DNA from 3 places in the Flavonifractor sp. An52 genome. Region 1 is predicted to be linked to each of the others. Evidence: predicted binding sites of a transcription regulator. Region 1 holds the regulator's gene; each other region holds the start of a gene.

What was found. Region 1 encodes HrcA, which represses chaperone genes, less so after heat shock. Its sites were predicted from a motif close to TGTTAGCACTCNNNNNNNNNGAGTGCTAACA; they were not measured.
Region 2: B5G06_RS12145 (Hsp20/alpha crystallin family protein) is a predicted target of HrcA. The motif match lies at 1,960-1,990, and genes of this name have one in related genera.
Region 3: htpG (molecular chaperone HtpG) is a predicted target of HrcA. The motif match lies at 1,562-1,592, and genes of this name have one in related genera.

Annotation. Positions count from the first base shown of each region.
Region 1 is NZ_NFIB01000022.1:44,856-48,131, reverse strand. It holds gene B5G06_RS09610 (MATE family efflux transporter) at 1-70, shown strand, start outside; gene B5G06_RS09605 (MBL fold metallo-hydrolase) at 67-828, shown strand; gene B5G06_RS09600 (GNAT family N-acetyltransferase) at 863-1,330, opposite strand; gene hrcA (heat-inducible transcriptional repressor HrcA) at 1,556-2,608, shown strand; gene grpE (nucleotide exchange factor GrpE) at 2,625-3,164, shown strand; gene dnaK (molecular chaperone DnaK) at 3,208-3,276, shown strand, end outside.
Region 2 is NZ_NFIB01000036.1:21,788-25,063, forward strand. It holds gene B5G06_RS12135 (NADH peroxidase) at 1-426, opposite strand, end outside; gene B5G06_RS12140 (helix-turn-helix domain-containing protein) at 752-1,123, opposite strand; gene B5G06_RS12145 (Hsp20/alpha crystallin family protein) at 1,361-1,804, opposite strand; gene B5G06_RS12150 (AAA family ATPase) at 2,090-2,683, opposite strand; gene B5G06_RS12155 (DUF3185 family protein) at 2,917-3,120, shown strand.
Region 3 is NZ_NFIB01000044.1:5,646-8,921, reverse strand. It holds gene htpG (molecular chaperone HtpG) at 1-1,519, opposite strand, end outside; gene B5G06_RS12935 (hypothetical protein) at 1,648-2,685, opposite strand; gene mnmE (tRNA uridine-5-carboxymethylaminomethyl(34) synthesis GTPase MnmE) at 2,809-3,276, opposite strand, start outside.

The DNA of each region.
Region 1 (3,276 bases):
CCGATTCCGCTCCAAGGCCTGGATCAATGACGTGACCCAATATGTGAAGAAAGAGGAGGTCTCCCAATGAAGATCACCGTTCTGATGGAAAACTCCGCCCAGGATGGACTGATTCCCGAGCATGGCCTGTCCTTTTATGTGGAATACCGGGGCGGCCGCTATCTGCTGGACGCCGGGGAGTGCGGCGCAGTGGTGTACAACGCCGCCAAGCTGGGGGTGGATCTGTCCAAAGTGGACAAGGCCGCCCTGTCCCACGGGCACTATGACCACGCCGACGGCTTCAACGCCTTTTTTGCCGTCAATCCCTCCGCCGCCGTCTACGCCCGTCCCCGGATCACCGACCCGGAGATCTGGGCGGAGAAGGAGTACATTGGTGTCAACATGGGGATGTTCTGCCGGCACGAGAAGCGCTTTGACCTGGCGGAGGGCCCCCGGGATCTGGCGGAGGGCCTCCACCTGATCCCCGACCGGGTGAAGCATGAGCAGTCCCTGGTGGCTGAGACCTCCGAAGGTCTGGTGGTCCTCAACTCCTGCTGCCACGCCGGAGTGGTGAAGATTCTCACCCAGCTCTCCGAACAGTTCCCCGGCACCCCCATCCGTGCGGTATTGGGCGGCTTCCACCTGATGGGCAAGGAGGGTGTTACCACCCTGGGCCCTACCCCGGAGAAGGTACGATCCATCGCCGCCGCCCTGCGGGATGATTTAAAGGTACAGGACATCTATACCGGCCACTGCACCGGAGATCCCGCCTACGCCCTGCTGGAGGAGGAACTGGGCGACAGGCTTCACCACCTCACCGCCGGAGCGGTGTATGAATTTGCCGACTGAATCAAAAAGGACGCGCCTGCGGCGCGTCCTTTTCTTATAATTCCCGTTCCATTCTAATATCGGACAGTTGAAACCACTTGTCAGAATACGTGACGTATTCAAATCCCAGCTTCTCATAGATCCGCAGGGCAGCCTTCAGCTTGTGGTTGGAGGTGATCACGATGGTCTTTTGTCCCGCGTCCCGGGCGGCCTGGATCACCGCCTCCATCAGGGCGGTGCCGATGCCCCGCTCTCGGTACTCCTCTTTGACGCCGAACTTCAGTGCCTCGCACACACCGTCGCCCTGAAGCTCCAGCATGACCATGCCCACGATCTCCCGGCCACAGCGGGCCAGCAGCACACGGCCGCCCCCGGCGATAAAGCGGTGCGGATCGGCCAGCATCTCCAGGTCTACCGGCTCCAGCAGGTCATACTCCAGCAGCCAGGGCAGAGAGATGTCCTCCAGATCCTGTTTATAGCGCTCTTCGTAGTCAATGATCTCCACGGGCACCGTTCCGTCCACAGAGACACCCCTCCTGTCTGCAAGTCTTGTTCCTTATTGGATAGAATACCATTGAACCGCCGCCGCGTCAACCGCTCTGATTTGCATTCTGAAGGTCTGTCTGCTATCTTTTCTTCGTTCACATTTAATTTACAACCCTGCCTATTGACTTTTTTCCCGGACGGTGCTACATTATCTTTAGCACTCAGGTAGTATGAGTGCTAAATCAAAAGTGAGGTGGCCGCTATGGATTTAACCGAACGCAAAAAACGAATCCTGCGCGCCATCATCGAAAGTTACATCCAGTCGGCGGAGCCGGTGGGTTCCAAGGCCATTGCCTCTTCCATTGGCATGGAGATCTCTTCCGCCACCATCCGAAACGAGATGGCGGATCTGGAATCTCTGGGACTGCTGGAAAAGCCCCATACCTCCGCCGGACGCATCCCCTCTCCCAAGGGGTATCGGTTCTACGTCAACGAACTGATGGAGGCGCACAAGCTCTCCCTTCAGGAGACCGAGCGCATCAACCAGGCCCTGCGGATGAAGATGCAGGAGCTGGACCGGGTGCTGGACCAGGCCGGCCGGGTGGTGTCTCAGTTGACCAACTACCCCGCCTTTGCGCTGTCCTCCGGCATGAGCCGGGTGACGATCCGCCGGTTTGACCTTCTGATGGTGGAGCACAATGCCTTTATCATCGTGGTAATGACCGACACCAATGTGGTGCGCAACCGGCTGATCCGGCTGCCCTCCGATTTGACGGAGGCTCAGCTGCAGATGCTCAACACCCTGCTCAACGCCACCTTTACCGGCCTGCCTCTGGATGAGATTACGCCGGAGCTGATGCGGGTGGCCCAGCACGCCGCCGGAGAGGCCTACGGGCTCATCTCCCTGGTTGTCTCCTTCGCGATGGAGGTGCTGGAGAGCCTGGAGCAGCGCACCGTCCACACCTCGGGCATCGCCCATCTGCTGGAGCTGCCTGAGTACCGCTCTTTGGAGCGGGCCCAGCCTCTGCTGAGCTACCTCTCCGAGGACGCCGATCCCGCCCGCTTCCCCGTTCCCAAGGACGCCGCCATGAAGATCCTCATCGGCCCGGAAAATGTGGCCGACGCATTGAAGGATACCAGCGTTGTGGTGGCCAGCTATGACATCGGCGACGGAATGCGGGGCGTCATCGGTGTGGTGGGACCCACCCGTATGGATTATGCCAAAATCACCGCCCGCCTTTCCTATCTGGCCGAGGGACTGACCCGGCTGTTCGGGCAGGGCGAGCTGCCGGGCGGCAGCGACGATCTTAAATAGGAGATGAGTGCATCCCATGAGTAAGAAAGAGAAACAGCCCGAAGAGGTCATCCCTGAGGAGCAGACCGCACAGGCCGCCGCCCCCGAGGCTGCGGAGGAAGCCCCCAATCCCCTGCTGGAGGAGCTGGAGGCTCTGAAGCAGAACCTCACCGATCAGGAGGACAAGTTCCTTCGGCTGGCCGCCGAGTACGACAACTACCGCCGCCGCAGCCAGAAGGAAAAGGAGTCGGCCTGGGCCGATTCCAAGGCGGAGACCGCCGCCGCCTTCCTGCCGGTGTACGATAACCTGGAGCGGGCCCTCAAGCAGGACACCGCTGACGAGGCCTATAAGAAGGGCGTGGAGATGACCATGACCCAGCTGAAGGAGGTCCTCTCCAAGCTGGGCATTCAGGAGATCCCCGCCTTGGGCGAGACCTTCGACCCCAACCTGCACAACGCCGTCATGCACGTGGAGGACGAGAACGCCGGAGAGAACACCATTGTAGAGGTGTTCCAGGCCGGTTTCCGCACCGAAGAAAAGGTGATCCGGTTCTCCATGGTCAAGGTGGCCAACTAATTCATGTTAAAAAACAATTTACGATATATTGGAGGAATTGATTATGTCTAAGATCATCGGTATCGACCTCGGTACGACCAACTCTTGTGTTGCTGTTATGGAAGGCGGCGAG
Region 2 (3,276 bases), on a different contig from region 1:
AGCCAGGTCAGTCTTGCCCTGGGTAGCGCCGTTCTCGGCGTCCACACGCATCTCCAGGTTCTTCTTGGTGGAGTCGGTCACGACCTCGCCCAGCAGCTCAGCAAACTTAGCGGCGTGCTCAGCCTCTTCGTAGGCGGCCTTCTCCCAGTACAGGCCGATCTCGGGATAGCCCTCGCGGTGAGCCACACGGGCCATAGCCAGGTACATACCAACCTCAGAGCACTCGCCCTGGAAGTTCTCACGCAGGCCCTGGATGATCTCCTCGGGAGCGCCCTTGGCCACGCCTACCACGTGCTCAGAAGCCCAGGTCTTATCGCCGCCCTGGAGCACGAACTTCTCCTTGGGAGCCTTACAGATGGGGCAGAAATCAGGGGCGGAATCCCCTTCGTGAACATAACCGCAAACAGAGCAGACCCACTTTTTCATGTGATTTTCCTCCTAATTTGTCATTCATTTTATTTGATTCGGGTTAGCCGGAAGTGCTAATCAGTAATGATTATCATTTCTGGTATTAAGATAGCACAACTTAACTCTGCCGTCAAGTGTTTTTTTCAAATTCAAAAAACTTTTTTACTTTCTCTTACTTTCCATATTTCCGTCGATAACGGCGGTGTCCCAGGACCAGGATTAACACCCCTACCGCTACCAGGATTCCGCCCAGTACGATCTGAGTAATGATAGGACCATACATGATAGACATCACATGGTCCATACTACTATTATAAAGATCAAGATCCATACTCTTATCCCCCTATGACAGGAATCCGGGCAACTTCATAAACTCCCACAAGCCACTCACCGCGGAAAGCTGCAGCACTCCCCGGATCAGCAAATACGCACCCACTGCCAGCGGCAAAATCCCCAGCAGATACCATCTGGGTTCTCTCTTCTCAGGCGCCGCCTCTGTGGGCGGGCCCGGATTGGGCCTCTCTCCCAGCAGCAGCTGGTCCGTGGTAATCCCAAACAACCTGGCCAGTGCCACAATCTTATCCAGTTCCGGCTGGGCGGCGTCACCTTCCCACTTGCTCACCGCCTGTCGGGACACTCCCAGCAGTTCGGCCAGTCTCTCCTGAGATAAGCCTGCTCGCTTGCGGTAATTCAGAATCCGCTCTCCCAAGGTCATTCTTTCTCGCCATCCTTTCTTCCGGCCTTACCGGACAGGTTCAGCCTATCAAACCATCCGGTTTTTCGCCATAAAGTTTGGCTTGAACTTCCGCAACCGCTGGTTGCCAAAGGGTTTTTCAAGCGAAATCATCATACCATAGCCGGCAGAACAGATTCAAGGGCTCCTTGGTAAAGATCCCGTATGTCAAAAAACGGGCGCGCTGCATATTGCAGCGCGCCCGTTTTTAATACTTGCTTACTCGATGGCAATGGTGTGGTTCACAGGCAGCTGCTGAGCCATCTTGGGCAGGGTAATTTTCAGAATGCCGTCCTCAAACTTAGCGGAGACATCCTTGGCTTCCACATGATCGCCCACGTAGAAGCTGCGGCTGCACTGGCCCGCATAGCGCTCCCGGCGCAGATAACGGCCGTTCTTTTCCTCCTCATCCTTGTCCAAGCCCTTGGCGGCGCTGATCGTCAGACAACCGTCCTTCAGTTCCAGCTGGACCTCATCCTTCTTAAAGCCGGGCAGATCCACATCCAGCTCATAGGTATTCTCAGTCTCCCGCACATCGGTCTTCATCAGATTCTTGCCGTGCTTACCATAGAGCGGGTTGTGATCGGAAAAAACCGACATCCGGTCAAAGGGGTCCTGGAAAAACTCATCAAACAAATTCTCACCAAAAATGCTAGGTAACATAAGTCATACCTCCATTCGTCTTCTGCGGCTCGTAGCTGGGGAGTGGGACCTCTCGGTGGCGAGCTTTTGTTACCTGCTTTGTTTTCTTGTAACAGTACCTTGGTCCGATTCCCTTTCGGTCCTCTTTCCTAAGCACAGCCTTATTATAGCACCAGAATTAGCATTGTCAATAGGAGAGTGCTAATGTTCACACAATCAATCAATATTGTTCACAATTTATGCGATTTTCCCCGCAAAAAAGCCGGGACCCGTTGCACTGCAACGGGTCCCGGCTTTTTCAAAAAATCAGCTGTCGGCAATCGCTTGGGCTGCGGCACGAATCACAGCCACACAGGCGTCGATACCGATGCGGCTGTTGACACACAAATCGTATTCCCGGCTCTGTCCCCAACGGCCGGTGGCAAAATAGTTATAATAGGAGGCCCTGGCTTTATCCTGCCGGATCACATAGCTCTCCAGATTGTTCTCCTGTACACCGTACTCCTCCCGGGCGCGGCGGATTCGCTGATCCAGAGGCGCATTGACAAACACCTTCAGGCAGCGGGGCTGATCCCGGAGAATATAGTCGGCACAGCGGCCTACAATGACGCAGGACTCTCTGGCAGCAGCCTCCTTAATGACCTTGGCCTGAGCGATAAACACCTGGTCGGGTACCGACGGCGTCTGTACGCTGGTATAGAGGTCATAGAGAAAACTGTTGGTGGGGCGCTGATGCTCGGCGTTGCGGATAAAGTGCTCGGAAAAGCCGGTCTTTTTGGCCACATCGGAGATCAGCTGCTTGTCGTAGAACGTAATGCCCATCTCCTCGGACAACTGCTTGGCAATGAGCCGTCCGCCGGAGCCATATTCACGGCCGATGGTGATGACGATATGCTTCATAAGGACACCTCCTATCCTAATTTTAGTATAATGCTTTTTCCACCTTCCGTCAAAGAGTTTTTCATACCTTATATTTATTATCCTACGTTAATATATGAATTTTATTACGGCTTTCGATTGACTTTCTTTGGAACTTGAGTATAATAATTGCCATCTGGACCCTGCGCCCAGATGATCTTTTCCCGCCTCAATGGGAACTGAAAAAGAGAGTACAAAGAGAAAGGAGTGTCCATATGTTTATCCTGGGTATCATTCTGATCATCGCCGGTATCGGCTGCGCCGGTTACGGTTTTATGCAGAACAACAGCCTGGAGGCCCAGTTCACCAGCATCATGAGCAGCGGTACCGCTAACCCCGGCACCATGTTCATCGTCATCGGCGTGATCCTGCTGGTGGTCGGCATCATCCTGTGCGTGGTCGGCAAAAAGAAAAACTAAGGTATTACATATGCCACGGGCGGTCGCCAATGCGACCGCCCGTTCTTCTTTGCAACCTGGCAGTCAAACTGGTGCACTTCCTACCGGTCGGATCGGGTGTTTTTCGTCAAATATGCAATTCTTCTTTTTTCTCTTGCATTTCATGGCGCTATGAAT
Region 3 (3,276 bases), on a different contig from region 1:
TCTCAGGCAGGGCGTCGTCGTCGTCCACCGACTTGAAGGCCTTGCCGTCCACCGCGCCCAGCACGTTGATCACGAACTGGTCGGCCTCGGCGGTGAGGTAGAGGATCTCGTAGCCCTTGTCCCGGATGCGCTCGGCCTGGGGCAGCTTGTCCAGCTTGGCGGTGTCCTCGCCGCAGGCAAAGTAGACGTACTGCTGGTCCTCGGGCATCCGCTCCTTGTACTCGGCCAGGGTGGTCAGCTTGCCCTCCTTGGAGGACCAGAACAGCAGCAGGTCGCTGAGCAGGTCCTTGTGGACGCCGTAGTCGGCCACCACACCCATCTTGATCTGGGGACCGAAGGCCTTCCAGAAGGTCTCGTACTTCTCCCGGTCCTCCTTCTGGAGGCGGAGCAGCTCGGCCTTGATTTTCTTCTCCAGGTTGTTGGCAATGACCTTCAGCTGGCGGGTGTGCTGGAGCATCTCACGGCTGATGTTCAGGGAGAAGTCCTGGGAGTCCACCACGCCCTTGACGAAGCGGAAGTGCTCGGGCAGCAGGTCGGCGCACTTGTCCATGATGAGCACGCCGGAGGAGTAGAGCTGCAGGCCCTTCTCATATTCCCGGGTGTAGAAGTCATAGGGGGCGTGAGAGGGGATGTAGAGCATAGCCTTGTACTCCACGGTACCCTCGGCGGAGACGTGGATCACGCTCAGGGGGTCCTCCCAGTCGCCGTACTTCTCCTTGTAGAACTGGTTGTATTCCTCGGGCTTGACCTCGCTCTTGGGCCGCTGCCACAGGGGCACCATGGAGTTGAGGGTCTCCCACTCATCATAGTCCTCCCACTCGGGCTTGTAGTCGTCGCCGGCGTCCTCCGGGCGAGGCTTCTGGCGGGACTTGTGCATGAGCATGACGATGGGGTAGTGGATATAGTCGGAGTACTTCTTCACCAGATCGGCGATACGGTACTGCTCCAGATACTCGTCGTAGTGGTCTTCGTCGGTGTTGGCCTTGATGTGGAGCACGATGTCGGTGCCCACCTTGTCCTTCTCGCAGGGCTCGATGGTGTAGCCGTCGGCGCCGTCAGACTCCCACTTCCAGGCCTGGCCGGCGCCGTAGGCCTTACTGGTGACGGTGACGTGGTCGGCCACCATGAAGGCGGAATAGAAGCCCACGCCGAACTGACCGATGATGTCGGTGGTGTCCCCCTCGGCCTTCTCCTGCTTGGCCATCTCCTGCTTAAACTGGAGGGAGCCGCTGCGGGCGATGGTGCCCAGGTTCTGCTCCAGCTCCTCCTTGGTCATACCGATGCCGTTGTCGCTGATGGTCAGGGTACGGGCGATCTGGTCGGGGGTGAGGGTAATCTTCAGCTCCGACCGGTCCAGGCCCACCTTGTCGTCGGTGAGGGCCTTATAGGCCAGCTTGTCCATGGCGTCGCTGGCGTTGGAGATGATCTCCCGCAGGAAGATCTCCTTGTGGGTATAGATGGAGTTGATCATCAGGTCCAGCAGTCGCTTGGATTCCGCCTGAAATTCTTTCTTTTCCACGATGAATGCCTCCTGTATATGAAAGTGTTTTTAAAAACATAGCGTTAGCACTCAATTATCCAGAGTGCTAACGCTATCATAATCCTTCGTATGAAAAATTGCAAGGGGGTTCAAGAAATGTTTACAATTCACCCCTCCCCGTCCATCTCCCAGTCATACTCCCGGAAGATGATCCGGAAGGAGGGGATGTTGTCTCGGCCCAGGTTGGAGGTCTCCACCGTAAACCGCCAGGCCCGGTCGGTGAGGACGGTGGACACCACCGTGTCCGCCCCGTCCTGGGCCACGGTGACGTCCTTCAGGAAATGGCTGTCCCGGCCCAAGGAGCCCGCCGGGAAGGAATAGGGGTACAGGTCCTCCGGGTAGTCTCCCAACCACTCATCCACATTGGCCCCCGTGCCGCCGCTCTCCAGGCAGGTGTTGTACAGGCGGATGGTGAAGATTCTGCCCTCCGGGTCAAAGGCGGTGGAAAAGCCTGGGATGGTGGTGGCCGCCGGGAAGAAGGAGACCACCTTCTCCGGGCTGTCCCCGTTGGGGATGAAGGAGAAGGACAGGCCGTCGGCGTCAATGCGGGCGTCGTAGAGCTGCTCATACCGCCCCCACTCCTCGGGCGGGTGGGTGGCCTCGCTGGAGGTTCCCATGGAAAAGGGCTGGGTCGGGTCCAGCCAGGTGGTCTCCTGGTAGGACTGGATGGCCCCCCAGTCCTGGTCGGGATGGATGGAACCGTGTTCGTCCCCCACCACCCACACCGTACGGATCTCCGGGAGCCCCTTCCAGGCGGTGCCCGCGTCCCATCCGGTGGTGGTGTAGCGCACTTCACCGGGGCCTGTGATCTCATAGGCGGTAAACTGGCTCCTGCCGGCCAGCTGTACCCGGCGTCCGGTCCGGCCGAACACCCAGGCCAGCAGGGAGAAGTCGGGGTCGTTTTCATAGCCGTACTCCACCAGATAGTCCCCCTCATAGGGAGTGACCTTCCTCACCTCATAACCCTCCTGGTTGTAGAGAGTATGGATGCTCTCCTCCTGTACCGGCAGTATGGTGAAGTCGTATTCCGCCGCCGGAGCGCTCTCCTTCGGTGGGGGCGTGGTCTGCGTCTCAGCAAGTGTCTGCGCCGCGCAGCCGCACAGGGCAAGGGCCAGCAGCAGGGCAGGCAATACCGTGCGTTTCATAACAGTAACCTCCTTTTCTGCCTCCATCCTACCATGTTCCGTGGTACAGAGGGTTACAGGGCCGGTGCCAATGTGGAGACAAGGGGTTACAAAGCGCAAAAAAGGAGCGGCCAAAGGCCGCCCCTATTTTCCAACACAGAACCGCTCGAAGATGCGGGCGGTGATGTCCTCCCGGATGTTGGCTCCGGTGAGTTCGCCCAGGGCAGACAGGGCCTCCTCCACGTCGGTAAGGAGGGCGTCGGGGGTGACCCCCGCCTCCAGGCTCTCCTCCGCCCGGGCCACGCCCTCCAGAGCCCGCCGGGCGGCCTCCGCCTGCCGGGCGTTGGTGAGCAGTTCTCCCGCCCCTCCCACGCCCACCGTGGGGAAAAGTCCTTCCACCAGCTCTCCCAGCTTGTCCAGCCCCTGGCCGGTCTTGGCGGACACCGACACCACCGGTGGCATCTCCTCCACCCCCAGCACCGGCATGGGCTTGGAGGGCAGGTCCGCCTTGGTGCGCACCAGGATCACCGGCGCGTGGTCTCTGGCATCGGCCAGCAGGTCCCAATCCTCCTCCCCCAGGGCCGTGGAGCCGTCCCACAGCACCAGGGCCAG